DNA from 4 places in the Streptococcus sp. Marseille-Q5619 genome. Region 3 is predicted to be linked to each of the others. Evidence: predicted binding sites of a transcription regulator. Region 3 holds the regulator's gene; each other region holds the start of a gene.
The links. The regulator CtsR, encoded in region 3, represses protease genes until heat stress. The targets are predictions, from matches to a motif close to TTGGTCAAAAAAGGTCAAANA.
Positions count from the first base shown of each region.

Region 1: OC530_RS01910 (ATP-dependent Clp protease ATP-binding subunit) is a predicted target of CtsR. The motif match lies at 1,560-1,580, and genes of this name have one in related genera.
Region 2: OC530_RS03635 (ATP-dependent Clp protease ATP-binding subunit) is a predicted target of CtsR. The motif match lies at 1,390-1,410, and genes of this name have one in related genera.
Region 4: clpP (ATP-dependent Clp protease proteolytic subunit ClpP) is a predicted target of CtsR. The motif match lies at 1,486-1,506, and genes of this name have one in related genera.

Region 1 is NZ_CAMPPO010000002.1:156,758-160,142, reverse strand. It holds gene OC530_RS01910 (ATP-dependent Clp protease ATP-binding subunit) at 1-1,521, opposite strand, end outside; gene OC530_RS01905 (DUF1797 family protein) at 1,752-1,982, opposite strand; gene OC530_RS01900 (amino acid ABC transporter permease) at 2,172-2,855, shown strand; gene OC530_RS01895 (amino acid ABC transporter ATP-binding protein) at 2,855-3,385, shown strand, end outside.
Region 2 is NZ_CAMPPO010000002.1:535,813-539,197, reverse strand. It holds gene pbp2X (penicillin-binding protein PBP2X) at 1-25, shown strand, start outside; gene mraY (phospho-N-acetylmuramoyl-pentapeptide-transferase) at 27-1,007, shown strand; gene OC530_RS03635 (ATP-dependent Clp protease ATP-binding subunit) at 1,460-3,385, shown strand, end outside.
Region 3 is NZ_CAMPPO010000006.1:85,191-88,575, reverse strand. It holds gene OC530_RS08340 (ABC transporter substrate-binding protein) at 1-399, shown strand, start outside; gene OC530_RS08335 (ABC transporter ATP-binding protein) at 399-1,127, shown strand; gene OC530_RS08330 (CtsR family transcriptional regulator) at 1,246-1,704, shown strand; gene OC530_RS08325 (ATP-dependent Clp protease ATP-binding subunit) at 1,706-3,385, shown strand, end outside.
Region 4 is NZ_CAMPPO010000002.1:222,596-225,980, reverse strand. It holds gene OC530_RS02265 (TetR/AcrR family transcriptional regulator) at 1-193, shown strand, start outside; gene OC530_RS02260 (cytidine/deoxycytidylate deaminase family protein) at 212-679, shown strand; gene upp (uracil phosphoribosyltransferase) at 769-1,398, shown strand; gene clpP (ATP-dependent Clp protease proteolytic subunit ClpP) at 1,572-2,162, shown strand; gene OC530_RS02245 (YlbG family protein) at 2,241-2,516, shown strand; gene OC530_RS02240 (ABC transporter substrate-binding protein) at 2,594-3,385, shown strand, end outside.

The DNA.
Region 1 (3,385 bases), on a different contig from region 3:
AGAACCAAAGAGTTCGATAGCTAGTTGTTTGGAAAGTTCTGTCTTACCGACACCAGTTGGTCCGACGAAGAGGAAGCTTCCGATTGGGCGGTTAGGCGTACCGAGACCGACACGATTCCGGCGAATAGCCTTGGCAATCTTATCGACAGCATCATCTTGGCCAATAACATGAGACTTGAGATCTTCGGCTAGATGGATGAGTTGAGATTGTTCTTTCTCTTTTAAATCACCAACAGGGATGTTGGTTTTCTGTTCGATAATGTGCTCAATGGTTTTCTCACTGATGATAGGTGTATCTTGGTCTGTGACCTTTTTCTTTTGCATTTCCTTATATTTGGCAATCTGATCGCGGAAATAAGCCGCCTTCTCAAAATCTTCCTCTCGTGTAGCTTGAGATTTAAGATTTTCAGCCTCAATCAAGCGTTGATCAATTACTTTAGGATCCACAAAATTCAAGGTCAAGTTCATCTTAGAACCAGCTTCATCTAGGAGGTCAATGGCCTTATCAGGCAAGAAGCGATCTTGGATGTAACGATTGGAAAGAGTTGCAGCTGCTTCAATTGCAGCATCGGTATACTGAACGTGGTGGTAGTCTTCGTATTTCTTTTGAATACCTTTGAGGATAGTGATTGTTTCTTCCACTGTTGGTTCATCGACCTTAACAGGTTGCATACGACGCTCTAGGGCAGCATCCTTTTCAATGATACGGTATTCATTGAGGGTAGTAGCACCGACCAGTTGCAGTTCCCCACGAGCAAGGGCGGGCTTGAGGATATTTCCTGCATCCATATTGCCATCGCCTGCAGAACCAGCACCGACAATTTCATGGATTTCATCGATAAAGAGGATGATGTCCTCACGTTTGCGAATTTCTTCCATGAGTTTTTGCATGCGTTCTTCAAATTGTCCACGGATACCCGTTCCTTGAACCAGGCTAACCACATCCAGACGGATAACTTGTTTACCTTGGAGTTTATGTGGCACATCGCCATCGATGATTTTCTGAGCTAGGCCTTCGACAACGGCCGTTTTTCCGACACCAGGTTCACCGATAAGGACAGGATTATTCTTGGTTCTACGATTGAGAATCTCGATGACACGGATAATCTCATCGTCGCGCCCAATAACGGGGTCAATGTCTCCACGACGGGCAATCTCAGTTACGTTGATACCAAATTCTTCCAGCAGCCCTTTTTCTTGGCTAGGTGGCGGAGTTTGAGCAGGTCCACGATTTTGAGAACCATAACCGCCGTTTCCACCGTAACCTCCACCTGATTGGGTTGGGGGAGTTGGAGGAGTATTGTTAGAAGGCCTGAAATTGTTTAGGTCATTGAAGAAATCGCCAAAGGGATCAAAGTCACGATTGTTCAGATCCGTCATGCCTTTAAAAAGACTGTTATTAGGATCAGTCTTGATAATCTTGTAGCAGTTTTGACAGAGGTCAATTTGTTTTTGTTTTCCATTGAGATTGGTGTAAAGATGAATTGTTGAGTCGTTAATTTTACAGTTTTGACAAAGCATACATCTACCTCATTTCTTTCTTTAGCCTGACCTGTTCAAAGGTCAAAAATAGTCAAATTTCTATACTCTCATTATAACAGGATTGGGGTGTAAAGCAAGTAAAAACATTGCAGCTTTGAGAAGTTGTTACAACGAAGATCTTTGTGAATTTGGACTATAAAAAAAATCCTATTTGTGAGACAAAAAGGATTTTGGTTAGACATGCAGGGGGTAATCCTGCTTGTTTTACATTAGTAAAGGAGTTCGTAAATCTCCATTGCAATTAAGTCAATGCTATCAAAAGTATAAGTTTCGCGAGCTTCTACGTCACGAAGGGTAAAGATTGAGCCGTTTTCTTCGTCGTGGCTGTACGCAACTTCTGCAACAACAACTCCTTCGCGTTCAAAATTACGTTTTAAATTTCCGCCATCGTTTGCCATTGCTTCAAGGCGGTTGATGATTCTAACCAAATGTGATTCCATTTTGATTCTCCTTCATTTCTTATCGTTACTATTTTACCATAAAGGAGGCCAACTTGACTAGAAAAAACTAAGATTTCTCGCTAATTCTGCTAGTTTAAAGATTTTTAAATAAATTGGATAAAAGATTTGAATTTTAATTCAATGCATGTTATAATCATACAGTACTCTATTTTAGAAAGCAGTGTGACTATGAATTTTTCTTTTTTACCTAAGTATTTACCTTATTTTAACTATGGGGCTGTTGTGACGGTTCTCATTTCTATCTGTGTTGTCTTTTTGGGAACTATTTTGGGTGTTGTCTTGGCTTTTGGGCAACGTTCAAAGTTTAAACCGCTTGTTTGGCTCGCCAACTTGTACGTTTGGATTTTCCGTGGGACACCGATGATGGTTCAGATTATGATTGCCTTTGCCCTTATGCATATCAATGCTCCGACTATTCAGGTTGGAATTTTGGGTGTTGACCTTTCTCGTCTGATTCCAGGGATTTTGATTATCTCTATGAATAGTGGTGCTTATGTTTCTGAGACTGTTCGTGCAGGAATCAATGCGGTTCCAAAAGGTCAGCTAGAGGCAGCTTATTCGTTAGGGATTCGTCCTAAAAACGCTATGAGATATGTGATTTTGCCACAAGCAATCAAAAATATCTTGCCAGCATTGGGGAACGAATTTATTACCATTATCAAGGACAGCTCCCTCTTATCAGCTATCGGTGTTATGGAGTTGTGGAATGGAGCTACAACAGTTTCCACAACAACCTATCTACCTTTAACACCACTTTTATTTGCAGCCTTTTACTACTTGATTATGACCTCTATTTTGACAGTAGCCTTGAAAGCTTTTGAAAAACGTATGGGACAAGGAGATAAAAAATAATGACAGAAACCTTGATAAAAATTGAAAATTTACATAAATCATTTGGAAAGAATGAAGTATTGAAGGGCATCAACCTCGAGATTAAAAGAGGAGAAGTTGTCGTTATCATCGGTCCTTCAGGGAGCGGGAAATCTACCTTGCTTCGCTCTATGAATTTGTTGGAAGAAGCAACCAAGGGGAAGGTTATCTTTGAGGGAGTTGATATTACGGACAAGAAGAATGACCTGTTTGCCATGCGTGAGAAGATGGGCATGGTTTTCCAACAATTCAATCTCTTTCCTAATATGACTGTGATGGAAAATATCACCTTGTCACCTATCAAGACCAAAGGTGAAAGCAAGGCTGTTGCTGAGAAGAGAGCCCAAGAGCTTTTGGAAAAAGTTGGTTTGCCAGATAAGGCAGATGCTTATCCACAGAGTTTGTCAGGTGGCCAGCAACAACGGATTGCCATCGCGCGTGGGTTGGCCATGGAACCTGATGTTTTGCTCTTTGATGAGCCAACTTCAGCCTTGGACCCTGAGATGGTAGGT
Region 2 (3,385 bases), on a different contig from region 3:
AATTAAATTAACTTTAGGAGACTAATATGTTTATTTCTATTAGTGCTGGAATTGTGACATTTTTACTAACTTTAGTAGGAATTCCGGCCTTTATCCAATTTTATAGAAAGGCGCAAATTACAGGCCAGCAGATGCATGAGGATGTTAAACAGCACCAGGCAAAAGCTGGGACTCCTACAATGGGGGGACTTGTTTTCCTCATTGCTGCAGTTGTGGTGAGTTTCCTCGTCGCTCTTTTTTCGAAACAATTGACCAATAATGTTGGTATGATTTTGTTTATTTTGGTCTTGTATGGCTTGGTTGGTTTTTTAGATGACTTTCTCAAGGTCTTCCGAAAGATCAATGAGGGGCTAAACCCCAAACAGAAATTGGCTCTTCAGCTGCTAGGTGGCGTCATTTTCTACCTTTTTTATGAGCGTGGGGGCGATATGCTCTCTGTCTTTGGCTACCAAGTGCATTTAGGGATTTTCTATATTATCTTCGCTCTTTTCTGGCTAGTTGGTTTTTCAAACGCAGTCAACTTGACAGATGGTATTGACGGTCTAGCTAGTATTTCCGTTGTGATTAGCTTGTCAGCTTATGGAGTTATTGCCTATGTGCAAGGTCAGATGGATATTCTTATGGTGATTCTGGCCATGATTGGTGGTTTACTCGGTTTCTTTGTCTTTAACCATAAGCCTGCCAAGGTCTTTATGGGGGATGTGGGAAGTTTGGCTCTCGGTGGAATGTTGGCAGCTATCTCTATGGCCCTCCACCAAGAATGGACTCTCTTGATTATCGGAATTGTTTATGTTTTTGAAACAACTTCGGTTATGATGCAAGTAAGTTATTTCAAAATGACTGGTGGCAAACGTATTTTTCGTATGACGCCTGTGCATCACCATTTTGAGCTTGGAGGATTGTCTGGTAAAGGAAATCCTTGGAGCGAGTGGAAGGTTGACTTCTTCTTTTGGGGAGTGGGACTTCTAGCAAGTCTCCTGACGCTAGCAATTTTGTATTTGATGTAAGAATGGCACCCTGATGTTTCAGGGTGTTTTTGCATTCTAAAAAATATTGGTCAATTAAAGTCAAATACCTTGACCTTTTCTGACTAATGTAGTATATTATGAACGTAAGGTAAATGAAAGCCTTACTCGAACGCTTATACTCAATAAAAATCAAAGAGCAAACTAGGAAGCTAGCTGCAGGTTGCTCAAAATACTGTTTTGAGGTTGCAGATAGAGTTGACGTGGTTTGAAGAGATTTTCGAAGAGTATTCTTTAAAGTAAAATAGAAAGAGGTGTGTCTATGTTTAATCTAGAAATCTTCAGAAGTAAAGATAGTCTACTCCTGCTTGAAAAAGAAAAACCAGAAATAGTACCTAGAGTAGCCATTTAGCTAGTCTAAATTTTTTAAAACAAAGGTCAAAGATAGTCAATATCGGTAATCATAACTAAGTAAACAAAAAGAGGTAAAGAATATGAACAACAACTTTAATAAATTTAACAACATGGATGATTTATTTAACCAATTGATGGGTGGCATGCGAGGATATAGTTCTGAAAATCGTCGTTACTTGATTAATGGACGTGAAGTGACACCTGAGGAATTCGCTCACTATCGTGCAACTGGTCAATTGCCAGGAAATGTAGAAATCGATGGAGAAATGCAACAACAGGCTTCAGGTATGAAACAAGACGGTGTTCTTGCTAAACTAGGTCGAAACTTGACAGCGGAAGCTCGTGAGGGCAAGTTGGATCCTGTTATCGGACGAAATAAGGAAATTCAAGAAACATCTGAAATCCTTTCACGCCGTACCAAAAATAATCCTGTACTTGTTGGAGATGCAGGTGTTGGTAAGACAGCTGTTGTCGAAGGCCTAGCGCAAGCCATTGTGAATGGCGATGTTCCAGCTGCTATCAAGAACAAGGAAATTATTTCCATTGACATCTCAGGTCTTGAGGCTGGTACTCAATATCGTGGTAGTTTTGAAGAAAACGTTCAAAACTTAGTCAATGAAGTGAAAGAAGCAGGGAATATTATCCTCTTCTTTGATGAAATTCACCAAATTCTCGGTGCTGGTAGCACTGGTGGAGACAGTGGTTCTAAAGGACTTGCGGATATTCTCAAGCCAGCTCTTTCTCGTGGTGAATTGACAGTGATTGGGGCAACAACTCAAGACGAATACCGTAACACCATTTTGAAGAATGCCGCTCTTGCTCGTCGTTTCAACGAAGTCAAGGTAAATGCTCCTTCAGCAGAGGATACATATAAAATTCTTCAAGGAATTCGTGACCTCTATCAACAACACCATAATGTCATCTTGCCAGACGAAGTTTTGAAAGCAGCAGTGGATTATTCTGTCCAATACATTCCACAACGTAGCTTGCCAGATAAGGCTATTGACCTTGTCGATGTAACGGCTGCTCACTTGGCGGCTCAACATCCAGTAACAGATGTGCATGCTGTTGAACGTGAAATTGAGGCAGAAAAAGACAAGCAAGAAAAAGCAGTTGAGGCAGAAGATTTTGAAGCAGCCCTAAACTATAAAACACGTATCGCAGAATTGGAAAAGAAAATCGAAAACCACACAGAAGATATGAAAGTGACTGCAAGTGTCAACGATGTGGCTGAATCTGTAGAACGAATGACGGGTATCCCAGTTTCACAAATGGGAGCATCAGACATCGAACGTTTGAAAGATATGGCTCATCGCTTGGAACACAAGGTGATCGGTCAAGACAAGGCAGTTGAAGCAGTGGCTCGTGCTATCCGTCGTAACCGTGCTGGTTTCGATGAAGGCAATCGCCCAATCGGTAGTTTCCTCTTTGTAGGACCAACTGGGGTCGGTAAGACAGAGCTTGCTAAGCAATTGGCGCTGGATATGTTTGGGACCAAGGATGCAATCATCCGTTTGGATATGTCTGAATACAGTGACCGCACAGCCGTATCTAAGCTAATCGGTACAACAGCCGGATATGTAGGATATGATGACAATAGCAATACCTTGACAGAACGTGTTCGTCGTAATCCATACTCTATCATTCTCTTGGACGAAATTGAAAAGGCTGATCCTCAAGTGATCACTCTTCTCCTCCAAGTCTTGGATGATGGTCGTTTGACAGATGGTCAAGGAAATACAGTGAACTTCAAGAATACGGTGATTATCGCAACTTCAAACGCAGGCTTTGGTTACGAAGCTAACTTGACAGAAGATGCTGATAAACCAGAATTGATGGATCGTTTGAAACCTTACTTCCGTCCAGAATTCCTTAACCGTTTCAATGCTGTCATCGAATTCTCACACTTGAGCAAAGAAGATCTTTCTAAGATTGTAGACCGTATGTTGGTTGAAGTTAACAAGACGCTTTCTAAGAAAGACATTGACTTGGCAGTGAGCGAAGCT
Region 3 (3,385 bases):
TCTCAAGGTGTAGATGCTAATTTCATGTACTTGAAAGACTACGTTAAAGAATTTGACTACTATTCACCAGTCATCATCGCAAACAACGACTATTTGAAAGATAATAAAGAAGAAGCTCGTAAAGTCATCCAAGCTATCAAAAAAGGCTACCAATATGCTATGGAGCATCCAGAAGAAGCAGCTGATATCCTCATCAAAAATGCACCTGAACTCAAGGAAAAACGTGACTTTGTTATCGAATCTCAAAAATACTTGTCAAAAGAATACGCAAGCGACAAGGAAAAATGGGGTCAATTTGATGCAGCTCGCTGGAATGCCTTCTACAAATGGGATAAAGAAAATGGTATCCTTAAAGAAGACTTGACAGACAAAGGCTTCACCAACGAATTTGTGAAATAATGACAGAAATTAGACTAGAACACGTCAGTTATGCCTATGGTCAAGAGAGGATTTTAGAGGACATCAACCTGCAGGTGACTTCAGGCGAAGTGGTTTCCATCCTAGGCCCAAGTGGTGTTGGTAAGACTACGCTTTTCAACTTAATTGCGGGGATTTTAGAAGTTCAGTCAGGGAGAATTGTCCTTGATGGTGAAGAAAATCCCAAGGGGCGCGTGAGTTATATGTTGCAAAAGGATCTGCTCTTGGAGCACAAGACGGTGCTTGGTAATATCATTCTTCCTCTCTTGATTCAAAAAGTGGATAAGGCGGAAGCTATTGCCCGCGCGGATGAAATTCTTGCGACCTTCCAGTTGACAGCTGTAAGAGATAAATACCCTCATGAACTCAGTGGTGGGATGCGTCAGCGTGTAGCCTTGCTTCGAACTTACCTTTTCGGGCACAAGCTCTTTCTCTTGGATGAGGCCTTTAGCGCTTTGGATGAGATGACCAAGATGGAACTCCATGCTTGGTATCTTGAAATTCACAAGCAGTTGCAGCTAACAACCTTGATTATTACTCACAGTATCGAGGAGGCCCTTAATCTCAGCGACCGCATCTATATTTTGAAAAATCGCCCTGGGCAGATTGTTTCAGAAATTAAACTAGATTGGTCTGAAGAAGAGGACAAGGAAGTCCAAAAGATTGCCTACAAACGTCAAATCTTGGTAGAATTAGGCTTGGATAAGTAGAAAAATAGGGAGTTGGTGAAGATTATCCTTTACCAGCGCCCTTTTTCTTTTAAAAATGAGAAAATTTCGGTATAATAGTCAAAGATAGTCAAGGTTTAAAGAGAGAGGTGGGTTTGTAATGAGATTTAAAAATACATCGGATCATATTGAGGCCTACATCAAGGCGATTTTAGATCAATCTGGAATTGTGGAGTTGCAACGGAGTCAGTTGGCAGATACCTTTCAGGTTGTTCCTAGTCAGATCAACTATGTGATCAAGACACGCTTTACGGAAAGTAGAGGCTACTTGGTTGAAAGTAAGCGTGGTGGCGGAGGCTACATTCGTATAGGACGGATTGAGTTTTCTAGTCATCATGAAATGCTCAGGGAGCTGCTTTACTCAATTGGTGAGCGGGTCAGTCAAGAAATTTATGAGGATATTCTACAGCTTTTGGTTGAGCAGGAATTGATGACCAAGCAGGAGATGAATTTGCTGGTAGCAGTAGCTTTGGATCGCGTTCTAGGAGAAGAAGCTCCAGTTGTTCGTGCTAATATGCTACGACAGGTCATACAAGAGGTAGATAGAAAAGGGAAGTAAGATGAACTATTCAAAAGCATTGAATGAATGTATCGAAAGTGCCTACATGGTGGCTGGCCATTTTGGAGCTCGTTATCTAGAGTCTTGGCACTTGTTGATTGCCATGTCCAATCACAGTTATAGTGTGGCAGGGGCGACTTTAAATGATTATCCATATGAGATGGACCGTTTAGAAGAAGTCGCTTTGGAACTGACTGAAACGGACTATAGCCAGGATGAAACCTTTACGGAATTGCCGTTTTCTCATCGTTTGCAGGTTCTCTTTGATGAAGCCGAATATGTAGCGTCAGTGGTTCATGCTAAGGTGCTGGGGACAGAGCATGTCCTCTATGCGATTTTGCATGATGGCAATGCCTTGGCAACTCGTATCTTGGAGAGAGCTGGTTTTTCTTATGAAGACAAGAAAGATCAGGTCAAGATTGCTGCCCTTCGTCGAAATCTAGAAGAACGGGCAGGCTGGACTCGTGAAGACCTCAAGGCTTTACGCCAACGCCATCGTACAGTAGCTGACAAACAAAATTCTATGGCCAATATGATGGGTATGCCCCAGACTCCTAGTGGTGGTCTCGAGGACTATACGCATGATTTGACAGAGCAAGCGCGTTTTGGCAAGTTAGAACCAGTCATCGGTCGGGACAAGGAAATCTCGCGTATGATTCAAATCTTGAGTCGGAAGACTAAGAACAACCCTGTCTTGGTTGGGGATGCTGGTGTCGGGAAAACTGCTCTGGCGCTTGGTCTTGCCCAGCGTATTGCTAGTGGGGATGTGCCTACGGAAATGGCTAAGATGCGCGTGTTAGAGCTTGATTTGATGAATGTCGTTGCAGGGACACGTTTCCGTGGTGACTTTGAAGAACGCATGAACAATATCATCAAGGATATTGAAGAAGATGGTCAAGTTATCCTCTTTATCGATGAACTTCACACTATCATGGGTTCTGGTAGTGGGATTGACTCAACTCTGGATGCGGCCAATATCTTGAAGCCAGCCTTGGCGCGTGGAACTTTGAGAACGGTTGGTGCCACCACTCAGGAAGAGTACCAAAAACACATCGAAAAAGATGCGGCCCTTTCTCGTCGATTCGCCAAAGTAACGATTGAAGAGCCAAGTGTTGCAGACAGCATGACCATTTTGCAAGGTTTGAAGGCGACTTATGAGAAACATCATCGTGTGCAAATCACAGATGAAGCGGTTGAAACAGCCGTCAAGATGGCGCATCGTTACTTGACTAGTCGTCACTTGCCAGACTCTGCTATCGATCTCTTGGATGAGGCAGCAGCAACAGTGCAAAATAAGTCAAGGCATGTAAAAGCAGACGATTCTGGTTTGAGTCCAGCTGACAAGGCCTTGATGGATGGTAAGTGGAAACAGGCAGCTCAGCTAATCGCAAAAGAAGAGGAAGTGCCTGTCTATAAAGACTTGGTGACAGAGTCTGATATTTTGACCACCTTGAGTCGCTTGTCAGGTATCCCCGTTCAAAAACTGACTCAAACGGATGCTAAGAAGTACCTGAATCTTGAAGCTGAACTGCACAAACGTGTCATCGGTCAAGATCAAGCAGTTTCAAGCATTAGCCGTGCGATTCGCCGCAACCAGTCAGGGATTCGTAGTCATAAGCGCCCGATTGGTTCCTTTATGTTCTTAGGGCCTACGGGTGTCGGAAAAACTGAATTAGCCAAG
Region 4 (3,385 bases), on a different contig from region 3:
GGAAAAAATCTTTGTCCAAGCCATGCAGGAGTTTCTGGAAAAATACCATGGAAAATCAAAAGGTGTCAGCTCTTATCTTCATTCCTTCTGGAGTTCAGCCATCGTCTCAGTCCTTTTAAAATGGATCAAGGATGGCATGAAGGTACCTGCTGAAAAGATTGCAGATTTACGGTTACCATTTTTTAAAAAATAGAGAAAAAGGAGAAGAGATATGACTGAAGAAAGACTAGCATGGGATGAGTATTTTGCAGCCCAAGCTCTACTAATTGCCAATCGTTCCACTTGTAAACGTGCCAAAGTGGGCGCAATTCTGGTAAAGGATAATAAGGTTATTTCAACTGGTTACAATGGTTCAGTGTCAGGAACCGAGCATTGTATTGACCACGAATGTCTGGTCATTGAAGGCCACTGTGTTCGCACCCTTCACGCTGAGGTCAATGCTATCCTTCAAGGTGCAGAACGTGGTGTTCCTAAAGGCTTTACAGCCTATGTAACCCATTTTCCTTGTCTGAATTGTACCAAACAATTGCTTCAGGTCGGTTGTAAGCGTGTGGTTTATATCAACCAGTACCGAATGGACGACTACGCCCAATACCTTTATCAAGAAAAGGGAACAGAATTGACTCATTTACCACTTGAGACAGTACAGACAGCTCTTAAAGAGGCTGATTTAATGTGAAAAATTATCAAAAATAAATGGTTTAGAAAGATTTTTAAACCGTTTTTTGGTATAATAAGAAGAATAAATTGAAAGAAGGAATTCCAAAAATGGGAAAAATTGAAGTTATTAATCATCCACTGATTCAACACAAATTGTCAATCTTGCGTCGTACAGATACTTCTACAAAAGCTTTTCGTGAGCTAGTAGATGAGATTGCAATGTTGATGGGGTATGAAGTACTTCGTGATCTTCCACTAGAAGATGTAGAAATCGAAACACCAATCACAAAAACAGTTCAAAAACAATTGGCAGGTAAGAAATTGGCTATCGTTCCAATCTTGCGTGCAGGTATCGGGATGGTTGATGGACTTTTGAGCTTGGTTCCAGCTGCTAAAGTTGGCCACATCGGTATGTACCGTGATGAAGAAACGCTTCAACCAGTTGAGTACTTGGTGAAATTACCTGAAGATATTGACCAACGTCAAATTTTTGTGGTAGACCCAATGTTGGCAACAGGTGGATCAGCAATCTTGGCTGTTGACTCTCTTAAAAAACGTGGCGCATCAAATATCAAATTTGTCTGCCTTGTATCAGCACCAGAAGGTGTAAAAGCCCTTCAAGAAGCTCATCCAGATGTAGAAATCTTTACAGCAGCCTTGGATGAACGCTTGAACGAACACGGTTATATCGTTCCAGGTCTTGGAGATGCTGGGGACCGCTTGTTCGGTACAAAATAAAATCGAAAAGAAGAATGAATTGGAAAAGAATTTCCAGTCGTGAAAGGAGGTTGAATTTTTGTTTCTGTCTGATGAAAACAGAGCAAAAATTTGACCTTTTTTGACCAAGATATTATAATAGTCTTATCTTCAGTCATTTGACCAACAAAATTAAAACTCAAAAGGAGAAATAAATGATTCCTGTAGTTATTGAACAAACAAGCCGTGGAGAACGTTCCTACGATATTTACTCACGTCTTCTTAAAGACCGCATCATTATGCTGACGGGCCCAGTTGAAGACAATATGGCCAACTCAGTTATTGCCCAGTTGCTTTTCTTGGATGCCCAAGATAGTACAAAGGATATTTACCTTTATGTTAATACACCTGGGGGTTCCGTTTCAGCTGGTTTGGCAATCGTTGATACCATGAACTTTATCAAGGCAGATGTCCAAACCATCGTTATGGGAATGGCTGCATCTATGGGGACGGTCATTGCATCAAGTGGAGCAAAAGGCAAACGTTTCATGCTTCCAAATGCTGAATACATGATCCACCAACCAATGGGCGGTACAGGTGGTGGTACTCAACAAACCGATATGGCGATCGCTGCAGAACACTTGCTCAAAACTCGTAATACCTTGGAAAAAATCTTAGCTGAAAATTCAGGTCAGTCAATCGAAAAAGTCCATGCAGATGCAGAACGTGATAACTGGATGAGCGCCCAAGAAACACTTGAATATGGCTTTATTGATGAAATCATGGCCAATAATTCATTGAATTAATGATGATAGAAGGCAAACTCGACTGGGTTTGCTTTTTTTGATATAATAGGGAGAGATTTCTTAGAAAGAGGATTTATCATGTTTGAAAAAGTCAATCGATCTGGCTTGATTATCTATCTTTACTATAATCGTGATGCCAAAAAACTGCAGGATTATGGAGATATTACCTATCATTCCAAGAAACATCGTTACTTACAGCTTTATGTTCCAACTCAAGAAGTGGAGCAATTGGTCGGGCGCTTGGGCAAGGAAAAATTTATAAAAAAAGTTAGAGTTTGTCATATCCAAGAGTTGGAAACACCCTTTGTGGGCAATCTTTATCGAGAGGAAAACGTTATCATCGAAAAAGTCTAAGAAAAGTGTTGACAATTTTCTGATAATTCGGTATATTCTTAACATGCTATTTATTTAAGAATAAGGAGACAAAAAAGATGAAGAAAAAATTTGCCCTATCGTTTGTGGCGCTTGCAAGTGTAGCACTTCTTGCAGCCTGTGGAGAAGTGAAGTCTGGAGCGTCAAACGCTGCTGGTAATTCAGTAGATGAAAAGACAATCAAAATTGGATTTAACTTCGAGGAAACTGGTGCCGTAGCAGCCTACGGAACATCTGAACAAAAAGGTGCCCAATTGGCCGTTGATGAAATCAATGCAGCAGGTGGTATCGATGGAAAACAAATCGAAGTAGTCGATAAAGATAATAAGTCTGAAACTGCTGAGGCGGCTTCAGTAACAACTAACCTTGTAACCCAATCTAAAGTATCAGCAATCGTAGGACCTGCGACATCTGGTGCAACTGCAGCTGCTGTAGCTAACGCTACAAAAGCAGGTGTTCCATTGATTTCGCCAAGTGCGACGCAAGATGGATTGACTAAAGGTCAAGATTACCTCTTTATCGGAACATTCCAAGATAGCTTCCAAGGAAAAATTATCTCAAACTATGTTACTGAAAAATTAAACGCTAAGAAAGTTGTTCTTTACACTGACAATGCCAGCGACTATGCTAAAGGTATTGCTAAAGCCTTCCGTGAAGCTTACAAAGGTGAAATCGTTGCAGATGAAACTTTCGTAGCAGGTGACACAGACTTTCAAGCAGCCCTTACAAAAATGAAAGGGAAAGACTTTGATGCTATCATCGTCCCTGGTTACTACACTGAAGCTGGTAAAATTGTAAACCAAGCGCGTGGTATGGGAATTGATAAACCAATCGTTGGTGGTGATGGATTC